DNA from 2 places in the Romboutsia sp. LXY-2 genome. Region 1 is predicted to be linked to the other one. Evidence: riboswitches for the same ligand, from Rfam matches in the RefSeq annotation. Region 1 holds a riboswitch; the other holds the start of a gene.
What was found. Region 1 has a riboswitch for cyclic di-GMP ahead of ACI48P_RS16630 (immunoglobulin-like domain-containing protein). Riboswitches for the same ligand answer to the same signal wherever they lie in the genome.
Positions count from the first base shown of each region.

Region 2: it holds a riboswitch for cyclic di-GMP, as region 1 does, so the genes downstream of both, ACI48P_RS15930 (hypothetical protein) here and ACI48P_RS16630 (immunoglobulin-like domain-containing protein) in region 1, are expected to answer to the same signal.

Region 1 covers NZ_JBKFGI010000011.1:130,677-135,513, reverse strand. The annotation lists gene arsB (ACR3 family arsenite efflux transporter) at 1-87, shown strand, start outside; gene arsD (arsenite efflux transporter metallochaperone ArsD) at 189-497, shown strand; gene ACI48P_RS16640 (TRC40/GET3/ArsA family transport-energizing ATPase) at 499-2,319, shown strand; gene ACI48P_RS16635 (hypothetical protein) at 2,457-2,795, opposite strand; cyclic di-GMP riboswitch class I at 2,972-3,056, shown strand; gene ACI48P_RS16630 (immunoglobulin-like domain-containing protein) at 3,150-4,837, shown strand, end outside.
Region 2 covers NZ_JBKFGI010000009.1:94,762-99,598, reverse strand. The annotation lists partial or broken gene ACI48P_RS15930 (hypothetical protein) at 1-1,426, opposite strand, end outside; cyclic di-GMP riboswitch class II at 1,528-1,611, opposite strand; gene ACI48P_RS15925 (YitT family protein) at 1,747-2,592, opposite strand; gene ACI48P_RS15920 (N-acetyltransferase) at 2,815-3,243, opposite strand; gene rbr (rubrerythrin) at 3,445-3,981, shown strand; gene ACI48P_RS15910 (Fur family transcriptional regulator) at 4,096-4,476, shown strand; gene ACI48P_RS15905 (HdeD family acid-resistance protein) at 4,798-4,837, opposite strand, start outside.

The sequences.
Region 1 (4,837 bases):
ACTGTTGTTGGGGTTTTAGTTGAAGTTCCAGTAATGCTTGCACTTGTTGCAATAGCAAATAAAACTAGACACTGGTTTGCAAAGTAAATATCAAAATATAATTAACTAATCATGGGAAGTCAAAATTTAACATTGTGTTAGGCGAGGCTTCCTATAATTATATAAATTAAACTATAAGGAGAATTATTATGAAAATAGAGATATTTGAACCTACAATGTGTTGTTCTACAGGGATATGTGGTCCTAGTGTAGACGAAAAGTTAGTTAAAGTAAGTGAAGATATAGAAGTTGTAAAAAATGAATTTGAAGGAATAGTTATTGAAAGATATCAACCACAAACTCACTCTATGAAGTTTATGACTAATATGGAAGTAGGAAAACTTGTAAGAGAGCATGGTCAAAAAATACTTCCAATAACAGTATTAGATGGAAAGGTAATAAAAAGTGGAGAATACCCAACATTAGAAGAATTAAAATCAAACTTAAGAGGTGAGTAGATTGACACAGTTCTTATTTTTCTCAGGAAAAGGTGGAGTTGGAAAAACTTCAATGGCATGTACAACAGGAGTATACAATGCTGATAAGGGTTTAAAAACTTTAATAGTAACAACAGATCCAGCAGCTAATTTATCAGATGTTTTTGAGCAAGAAATAGGTCATAAAATAACTAAAATTAATAATATAGATAATCTTTATGCTATGGAAATAGATCCAGATGAAGCAACCAATGAATATAAAGAAAATTTACTAGCTCCTATGAGAGATATATTTGATGAAGAAATGATAAGAATAGCAGATGAACAATTAAGTGGACCTTGTACTGAAGAAATGGCTTCATTTGATAGATTCATTGACTTTATGGAGATAGATGAATATGACATTATAATATTTGACACAGCACCTACAGGTCACACAATAAGACTTTTAGAACTTCCAATAGATTGGTCAAAACATATAGAAGAAAGTGCTCAGGGCAGTGGTCAAACTTGTATGGGACCAGTATCTATGATACAAGATAGCAAAGATAAGTTTGATAGAGCTATAGCAAAACTTAGAGATACATCTCAAACAGATTTTATATTTGTTATGCAACCAGAACAAACTTCACTAGATGAAACTATAAGAGCATCACATGAACTAAAAGAGCTTGGTATAAGTACTACAAAGGTCATCATCAATGGATTTATACCAGAAGGTGAAGCAGTTATACCTTTCTTTAAATCTAGATATGAAATGCAACAAGGATATTTATCTAAGGCTAAAGGTATTTTTGATAAGTTACCTATAGATACTATGGAGTTATTTGATAGCGAACTTAAAGGTGTAGATAGATTTAGAGTAAGTGCTTCTATACTATTTGAAGGTAATAAGCCACAAAAAACTAATAAGGTAGAGTACAAAAATATTGATGATATAAAAATAGAAAAAAATGAAGAAGCCAAAAAATTAATAATACCGAAAGAAAACTCAGTTAGAAATATATTTTTCTCAGGAAAAGGCGGAGTTGGAAAAACTGTAATGGCTTGTATTACAGCTGTCAAAGCAGCTAATGAAGGCTTTAAAACACTTTTACTTACAACAGACCCCGCAGCTCATATAGGAAAAGTATTAGATAAACCTATTAAAGATAATCCAGCACAAGTAGATGGGTGCCCAAATTTATATGCAGCTAAAATAGATCCAAAGGTTGCTTTTGAAGAATATAAAGAAATGGTATTAAAAGATGCAAAATCAAAGTTTAGTGGACCAACAATAGCTACTATGGAAGAAGAATTAAACTCTCCATGTACTGAGGAAATGGCAGCTTTCCAAAAGTTTATATCATATGCATCTGAGGAAGAGTATGATGTAATAGTATTTGATACAGCTCCAACAGGTCATACCTTAAGACTATTAGAACTTCCTATGGATTGGTCTAAACAAATCCAAATGAAGGCAGGAGTTACTGCACAGATAAGTGAAGAAGATAAAAAGCAAAAAGAAAAATTTGATAGAGTTATAGCTACTATGAAGGATAAAAATAAAACTACTTTTAGTTTTGTAATGTATCCTGAAAAAACTCCTATAATAGAAGCATATAGAGCTAGTGAAGAGTTAAAAACTGTAGGAATAGAAACAGGGATGGTTATAGCAAACCTTATAATACCAGAGGAACAAGCAACTACGCCATTCTTTAGGAATAGAAGAAATATGCAGGAAAAATATTTAGGTGAAATAAAAGATGACTTCAAGGAATCTGAGGTTGTTAGAGTGCCTATGTATGATAAAGAGATAAAAGGAATAGACATGCTAACTAAGATTGGAGATAGTCTATTCTAAAGAAAATAAATATAAAAATAAATAATTAATTAGAAAATATAAGATGCCAAGCTTTAATTATGATTAAAACTTAGCATCTTATATTTAAATTTATGAATTGCTCAAAGAATAGCTTTAAATTAATTAAAAATAAACTATTATATAAATAAATTAATTCCAAATAGTAATGCAGCGACAACCAACAACCCTTGGATTATATGTATTTCTATTGAAATTAGTAAATTTAACTTATCTATATTTGATACAAAAGTCCTTTTATGATGAAAGATAGCTCCTAACACATGCCTTATAAAAAATCCGATTATTGCAATAAAAATCAATATCATTATTACTATTGATATAAGTCCAGAAAGATATATAAAAGTATGTAGTATAGAGAAAAATAATCTAAAAGAAATTACTATTAAAAAAATACTTACTAAAAATAAAATAATACTGTAAAGTACAGCTATTGTATAATCTTTTTTATTCCACATTTAAACACCTCCTTATAAAAATATATTTAATATTTATAAATATAATGTACAAAACATTTTTCGATAAAATTTCACATAAAAACTGTTTTTATATAACATAAATTGGTATAATTATGAAATAAGCATAAAACTAAAACGTATAGGGACGATATATATTAAGACACTAATAGAAAGACAAAAAATATAGGCAAAATTAGAGAAATCTAATGACGCAAAGCTACAGGGGCTAAGGTCTTAGGACTATGTCAGCCAGTTGCCAAGAGACGAACTATCTTTTGTTATAAAATCAAAGGGCACTTTTGGCATGTACTAAAGTGTCTTTTATATTGCGTAAAAAACAAAAGGAGAGTAAGTATGAAGAAAAAAATATCAAGGATACTTGCAGTAACGCTTATAGCGGTGCAGATGCAAACTGTAGTATTTGCAGATATGCGTTCTACAAATATATCTGCAGCATTAAAAAATAAAAGTGACACAGTCGGTATTTTTGAGCTTGGAATTGATAATAATTACGGAAATAATGTAGATTATGATAAAATAACAGACTTGCCTACTATAACTAAAGATAACAAGCCTTTAGAAAAAGAAATAACTTTAAATGCAGGTGATGTATATAATCCTTTAGAAAATGTAAAAGCTGTAGATGCAAAAGGTAGAGAACTTGAAGTAAAAGTAGACAGTGATAAGGAGCTTAATTTAGACCCTGATAATGATACTACATATAACTTAACTTATACTGCAATAGATATGTATGGTAATGAAGCGAAAGAAGAAGTAGTAATAAATGTAATAGCAAACAAAGCTCCAGCAATATATGCCAATGATAAAACTATTAAACAAGGAAGAGAATTTAATCCTTTAGATGGAGTGACTGCAAATGATAAGGAAGATGGAAACCTTAATTCGAATATTCTTGTAGAAGAAAACACCGTAAATACTAGTGAAGTAGGAAGCTACAAGGTAACATATAGCGTTAGTGATAGCAAAGGATTAAAAACTACAAAGACTATAGAAGTAAATGTTAGTAGTGATGTAGTACTAGCACAAAATATTAAAATAAGTAATAAATTTGATAAAATATATACTAAAGCTAGTAATGAAGTAACAGCAACAGTAAGCAATGATGCAGACAATAAAGACATAGTTTGGTCATTGAGTGACAATGACATAGCTAAATTAGAAGTAAAAGGAAGCACGGCAAAGATAATAGGAAACAAAGAAGGTAAAATAACTATTACAGCTTCAACTGTAGATGGAAGTGATAAGTCAGATAGCTTTCAAATTGAAATAGTAGATTTTGAAAATGAAAGCTCAATACCGAAAGGATTAAAAGATTTAATAGACCTAAATGTGTTAACTCCTGTTACTGGAGAAGGAAGTGAAGATTTACCTGTTGAGCTAGAAGTAAAAGATGTAGATGTAGAAGACTTTAGATTATTTATCAACGATATTAAAAGTTTAAGTCCTTCTATCTTAAGTTCTTATGAAGAAGATAACTTCACTATTTATAAAATAAAATTAACTACAATATCAAGATTATTTAAAAAATCAACAGATTACTATATAGATATAAAAATAGACAATAGCCTTAAAAATGCTGAGGAGTATAAAATCATATTAAACAAAATATCTAACAATGCACCAGAGATAATAAGTGATGGACTTAAGACAACTGTTAAAGTAGGAGAAAAATTTGACCCACTTTATGGTGTAATAGCAGTGGATAAAGAAGATGGAGACATTACATCAAAGATAAAGGTAGTAGGTAGTGTAGATACTTCAAAGGTAGGCGATTATGAAATAACTTATGAAGTTGAAGATAAAGATGGATCAAAAACTACTAAAATAGTTATTATAAAAGTAATAAAAGACGAAACCACAGTATTACCTGAAGGACCAGAAACCCCTCAAGTGCCAGGTGGAACACAAAAGCCATCTGATCCAAATACTACAGTAGACTCTGAGAATAAAGATGTATCTGGAAAAAGGGAAGATACAACAGAAGTAAGTAATGAAGATTCAGTAGTTAAAGATGAAGAAAC
Region 2 (4,837 bases), on a different contig from region 1:
CCGGCTTCGTTGGATCAACTGGTACTTCCGGTTTCGTCGGTTCCTCTGGCACTAAAGGTGTTTCCTCTTTTTCTGTTTTAACTGTGTTACTTACTCTATTACCGTCTTGATTGTAAAGAGTATTTGAAACAGTCGTCCCAGGTTTTACATTTGAAAAATCTGTTACTATTTTTATTTCTTGTCTAACATTTTCTTCTAATGCTTTTTTATTAGTTATATTAACAATGTGTGTTTTCTCATCATAATTTACATCAAAGTAATCTGTCTCTTCACTTGAAACATATTTAACATCTCCATGTAATTTATCAAATATATTTATTCCACCTTTATCAAATCTATTGCTATTTTCAAATACTATAGTATATGTAACGATTTGATTAGGATCATTATGCTCTATAAAGTTTCTATCTACTTTTTTATATCCAATAGTAGATCCAGAATAATCAAATGGAATTACTTCAAATTCTTCTTTTCCAGTTAATCTGACTCCATTTTCTGTATAATCTATTTTTGCTGTATTCAAAAGTTCCATTGTATCATCTAAAATTTTTACTGTATATTCTATTCTATACATATTAGTGTCAGATTTAGTTATTAAGTTATCATAATTTAAATTTCCTAAATCAACGAGAAAATTATCTTTTGACTTTTTTATATCCTTTACTTTATCTCTAGCATCTTTTATTTGCATGCCATAAGGACCGTTATAATACCTTTTAATTTTAAGTGAATCTTCTACTAATTCCATACCATAAGGTAATTGGTCACTTACAATTACCTTATCTAAACAACCATTTTTAGTATTTACTTCTATTACGAAATCAACCGTCTTGCAACCTGGTTTAATTTCTCCGCGTTGTGCAGCTACTTGTGTGTAGTAATTATTCTTAGGATTTGTCGGTGCATATTTAATTAAAACTCTATTTTCTGTACCTACTTCCCCATGTCTTTCAGGGCTTATTGTTATGGTGCTACTAGATTTTATATCTCCTTGGGATACAGTTACCGTAGCATCGATATCGTAGTTTGTATTATTCCTCGCCATGGCCCCTAATCCAAAGTATCCTTGAAAGCCTAACCTAACATTCTGTCCAAATACAAGTCTATACACCCTATCAGATACTTTCTGTATTTCTTTGAAATGCTTATTTCCTTCCCATCCAATTTGTACATTTTCAAGTCCTTTAGGAATTTGGACTTCCATATAGTCCCCTTCTTTTAATGCTCCATTGTTATTGATGTTGTAATCAACTTTAAATTTCACATATGAACCTGATTCTACCTTTTGAGAATCAGTAGTAATATTTACTGACATATGACTACTGGTCTCTGTAGCAAAAACTAGGCCAGGATTAAAGTTGTATACTAGGTATATAAATGCAAATATAAAACATAATAACCTTTTTACACCATTCCTTTTACTCATTTCTGTTCCCTCCATTGATTTTAATTTTTATAGTCTTTTTTTGCCTAGTGTTTATTTCATAGTTAAATGAATTATATTTAAAACAAAAAAAGACTATGATTAAAAATCATAGCCGGTTGCATCACTAACTCAACATACTCAAGGTGCCCATATTAAGAGTATGCTTCAACGTTTCTATGTGTAAAATTGTACTTAATGATGTAATTGATTATATCAGTCCTAAGGCACTTTGTAAATAATTGGTATGATTTCTTACTTATTTTTTTTCAAATTTTCTTATAAATTCTTCTTTCTCCAATTAACTAGTGTCTTTTATTCATCTATAGCGCTTTTACTTTAAACCCTCCACCTCTTACTTCATCTACATTATTAATAGATACAAATGCATTTTCATCAGTTTCATATATTAATTCTTTTACCTTAATAACTTGATTCGATGATACTATACAATAAATTAACTTCTTTTTATTATTCGTATACGCACCTTCAGCTTCTAAGAAAGTAACTCCTCTATGTATCTTAGTCATTATGGCTTCAGCTATTTCTTCATATTTATCTGATATAAGCAAAATAGATTTCTGTTTATTAAAGCAATTTTTTGCAGCTTCTAATGTTACAGACGTTATGTACATAGATACTATAGTGTACATAGCCAGCCTAACACCAAATATCATCCCACCAGCACACACTATTAATGTGTTTATTAATAAAAATGTTAATCCTATAGGTATATCATACTTTATTTTTAAAATAGCTGTAACAATATCCATTCCACCTAAAGATGCATTAGCTTTAAAAATTAATCCTAATCCTATACCTACAAAAACTCCTCCAAATATTGATTGCATCATAATATCATCGATATTTATAAATGCAAATAAATCTTGTGTAAATCCTAGTGCTATAGAATATATAATCATATTTATTAAGCTACTGTAGAAAAACTCCTTATCTACATATTTTCTAGAATATAAAAATATAGGTATATTTATTACGAATATAAAAATACCCATATTAATATTGTACATATAGTCTACAAGAACTGCTATTCCGGCAAAACCATTACTAAGTAAATTTGCCGGAGCCAAGAATCCATTGATTCCTATAATTGATAATATAATTCCTACAGTAATTAATAAGATTCTAATAAACTTATCTTTCCCCATTTAATTTCTCTCCTTTTTATATAATTAGCCCCCTAAGATAATTATATATCAATTACTCATACTAATAGTTGTATACATATATATCACCTAAAATTTATTTGTATGGTATTCTGTATCTGTAGGTAATCTATAATAACTAGTATCGAAATTTATTTTCCAATTTATTTCCATCATTCTATATCCTTGTTACTTATTATATCAAAAGTATAAAAACACACTTTATTAGAGTGTGCTTTCCATAATATATTCTATATATCCCGAGTCTTCATTATTTTGTTCTTTAATTATCTTAAATCCTCTATTAATATAAAACTTAACTGATTTATAATTATCCTTATATACTGCTAAATTTAATTTTTTATATCTTGCTAATGTGTAATTTATTAAACATTTACCTATGCCCTTCCCTTGTGATTCTATATCAACGAATAAAGCACCAATAAACTCATTATTTATAACACTTATAAATCCTTTTATAATATCATCCTCTTCATATACAAAAGTATTCGATATTGGTATGTACACATTTTTTACAGTATCATAGTTAATCTCCCAATATTGTTTTTTCATGAATTTATGAGCTTCTATAGTACTTTCTAGCCATATTTCCATTATTTTATCTATATCTTTATTTTCTAATTCTCTAATCATAATATTCACCCTTTCTATATATCTATATTTAAATATTAACATTATTAATTCTATGTTACTAGGTTCATAAATAAATCTATATTGATCTTGCACAATATTTAAAAGTTTCTAACCTATCATAAAAAATTGTTGACAATAAATCTAAAGATGGTTAATATAATAATAGTAATCATTACTACTATTACTCAGGAGGTATTAACTATGAATTTAAAAGGAACTAAAACAGAACAAAACTTAATGGCCGCTTTTGCAGGTGAATCTCAAGCTAGAAACAAGTATACTTACTATGCTTCTCAAGCTAAAAAAGAAGGTTACAACAAAATAGCTGCAGTATTCGAAGAAACTGCTCATAATGAAATGGCTCATGCAAAAATGTGGTTTAAGCTATTACATGAAGGTATTCCTACTACTGAAGAAAATTTAAAAGATGCTGCTAGTGGTGAAAACTACGAGTGGGTTGATATGTATGAGCAATTTGCTAAAGATGCAGAAGAAGAAGGATTCACTCAAATAGCATTCTTATTAAGAGCTGTTGGTAAAATCGAAAAGCAACACGAAGAAAGATACTTAGAACTATTAAAGAATGTTCAGGAAGAAAAAGTATTTGCTAAAGAAGAATCAGTTGAATGGAGATGTATGAACTGTGGCCATGTTCACGTAGGACCTAAAGCATTAGCAAAATGTCCAGTATGCGACCATCCTCAATCATACTTTGAAGTAAAATCTGAAAAATTCTAATTGTATTAATATGTATTCCTAAACTTACCATACAATAATAATTGACAATCAGGGTATATTTTTTTAGAATAATATTAATAATAATTACTATTATTATTCTAAAGGAGGAATGTTATGAAGTTCTCAAAACAACGAAAACTAATTCTGGATACAATACTTGAGAGTGATATACATCCTACAGCTGATTTTATTTATAATCATCTAAAAAAAGATAACCCTGAATTAAGTTTAGGAACTGTGTATAGAAATTTAGCTCAATTAGTTGACAATGGCTTTATAAGTAAGGTTAGCATGCCTAATCAACCTGATAGGTTTGATAAAAATGTAAGTTCACACGCTCATCTAATTTGTAATAGTTGCGGTGAGATTTATGACCTTGAGTCAGATACAATAGATAAGTTTATTAATTCTGTTTCAGAAGAAGAAAACATATCTATTACTTCCTACGACATCATTTTTAATGGTATCTGTAGAAAATGTAAAAAAAATTCTTAAAATATATAATTTAATTTATCGCAAAAAAACTTCTCTTACCTATATTATGGAAAGAGAAGTTTTTATTTTAAGATAGATTAGATTGCTGAAAGTATTATTTTTTCAGTTATTTTAATATAATGGTATGCTAAACTTACTTGTTAATAACTTTGTATAATCCACAGCTATTAAATCAAATTTTAATCATTAAGATGCATTTTCATATTAAAAATGGTGGATATCTTAACTTAATTATTGATAACGTTATCCTAATCAATAATGAACTATAATTCTGATAAAAAAAGACACTGTTACTCTTTTAAAGTAAAGCGTCTTTATAATTTATAAACATTTCTCTTCTTTTAAACTTACAGACTTATCC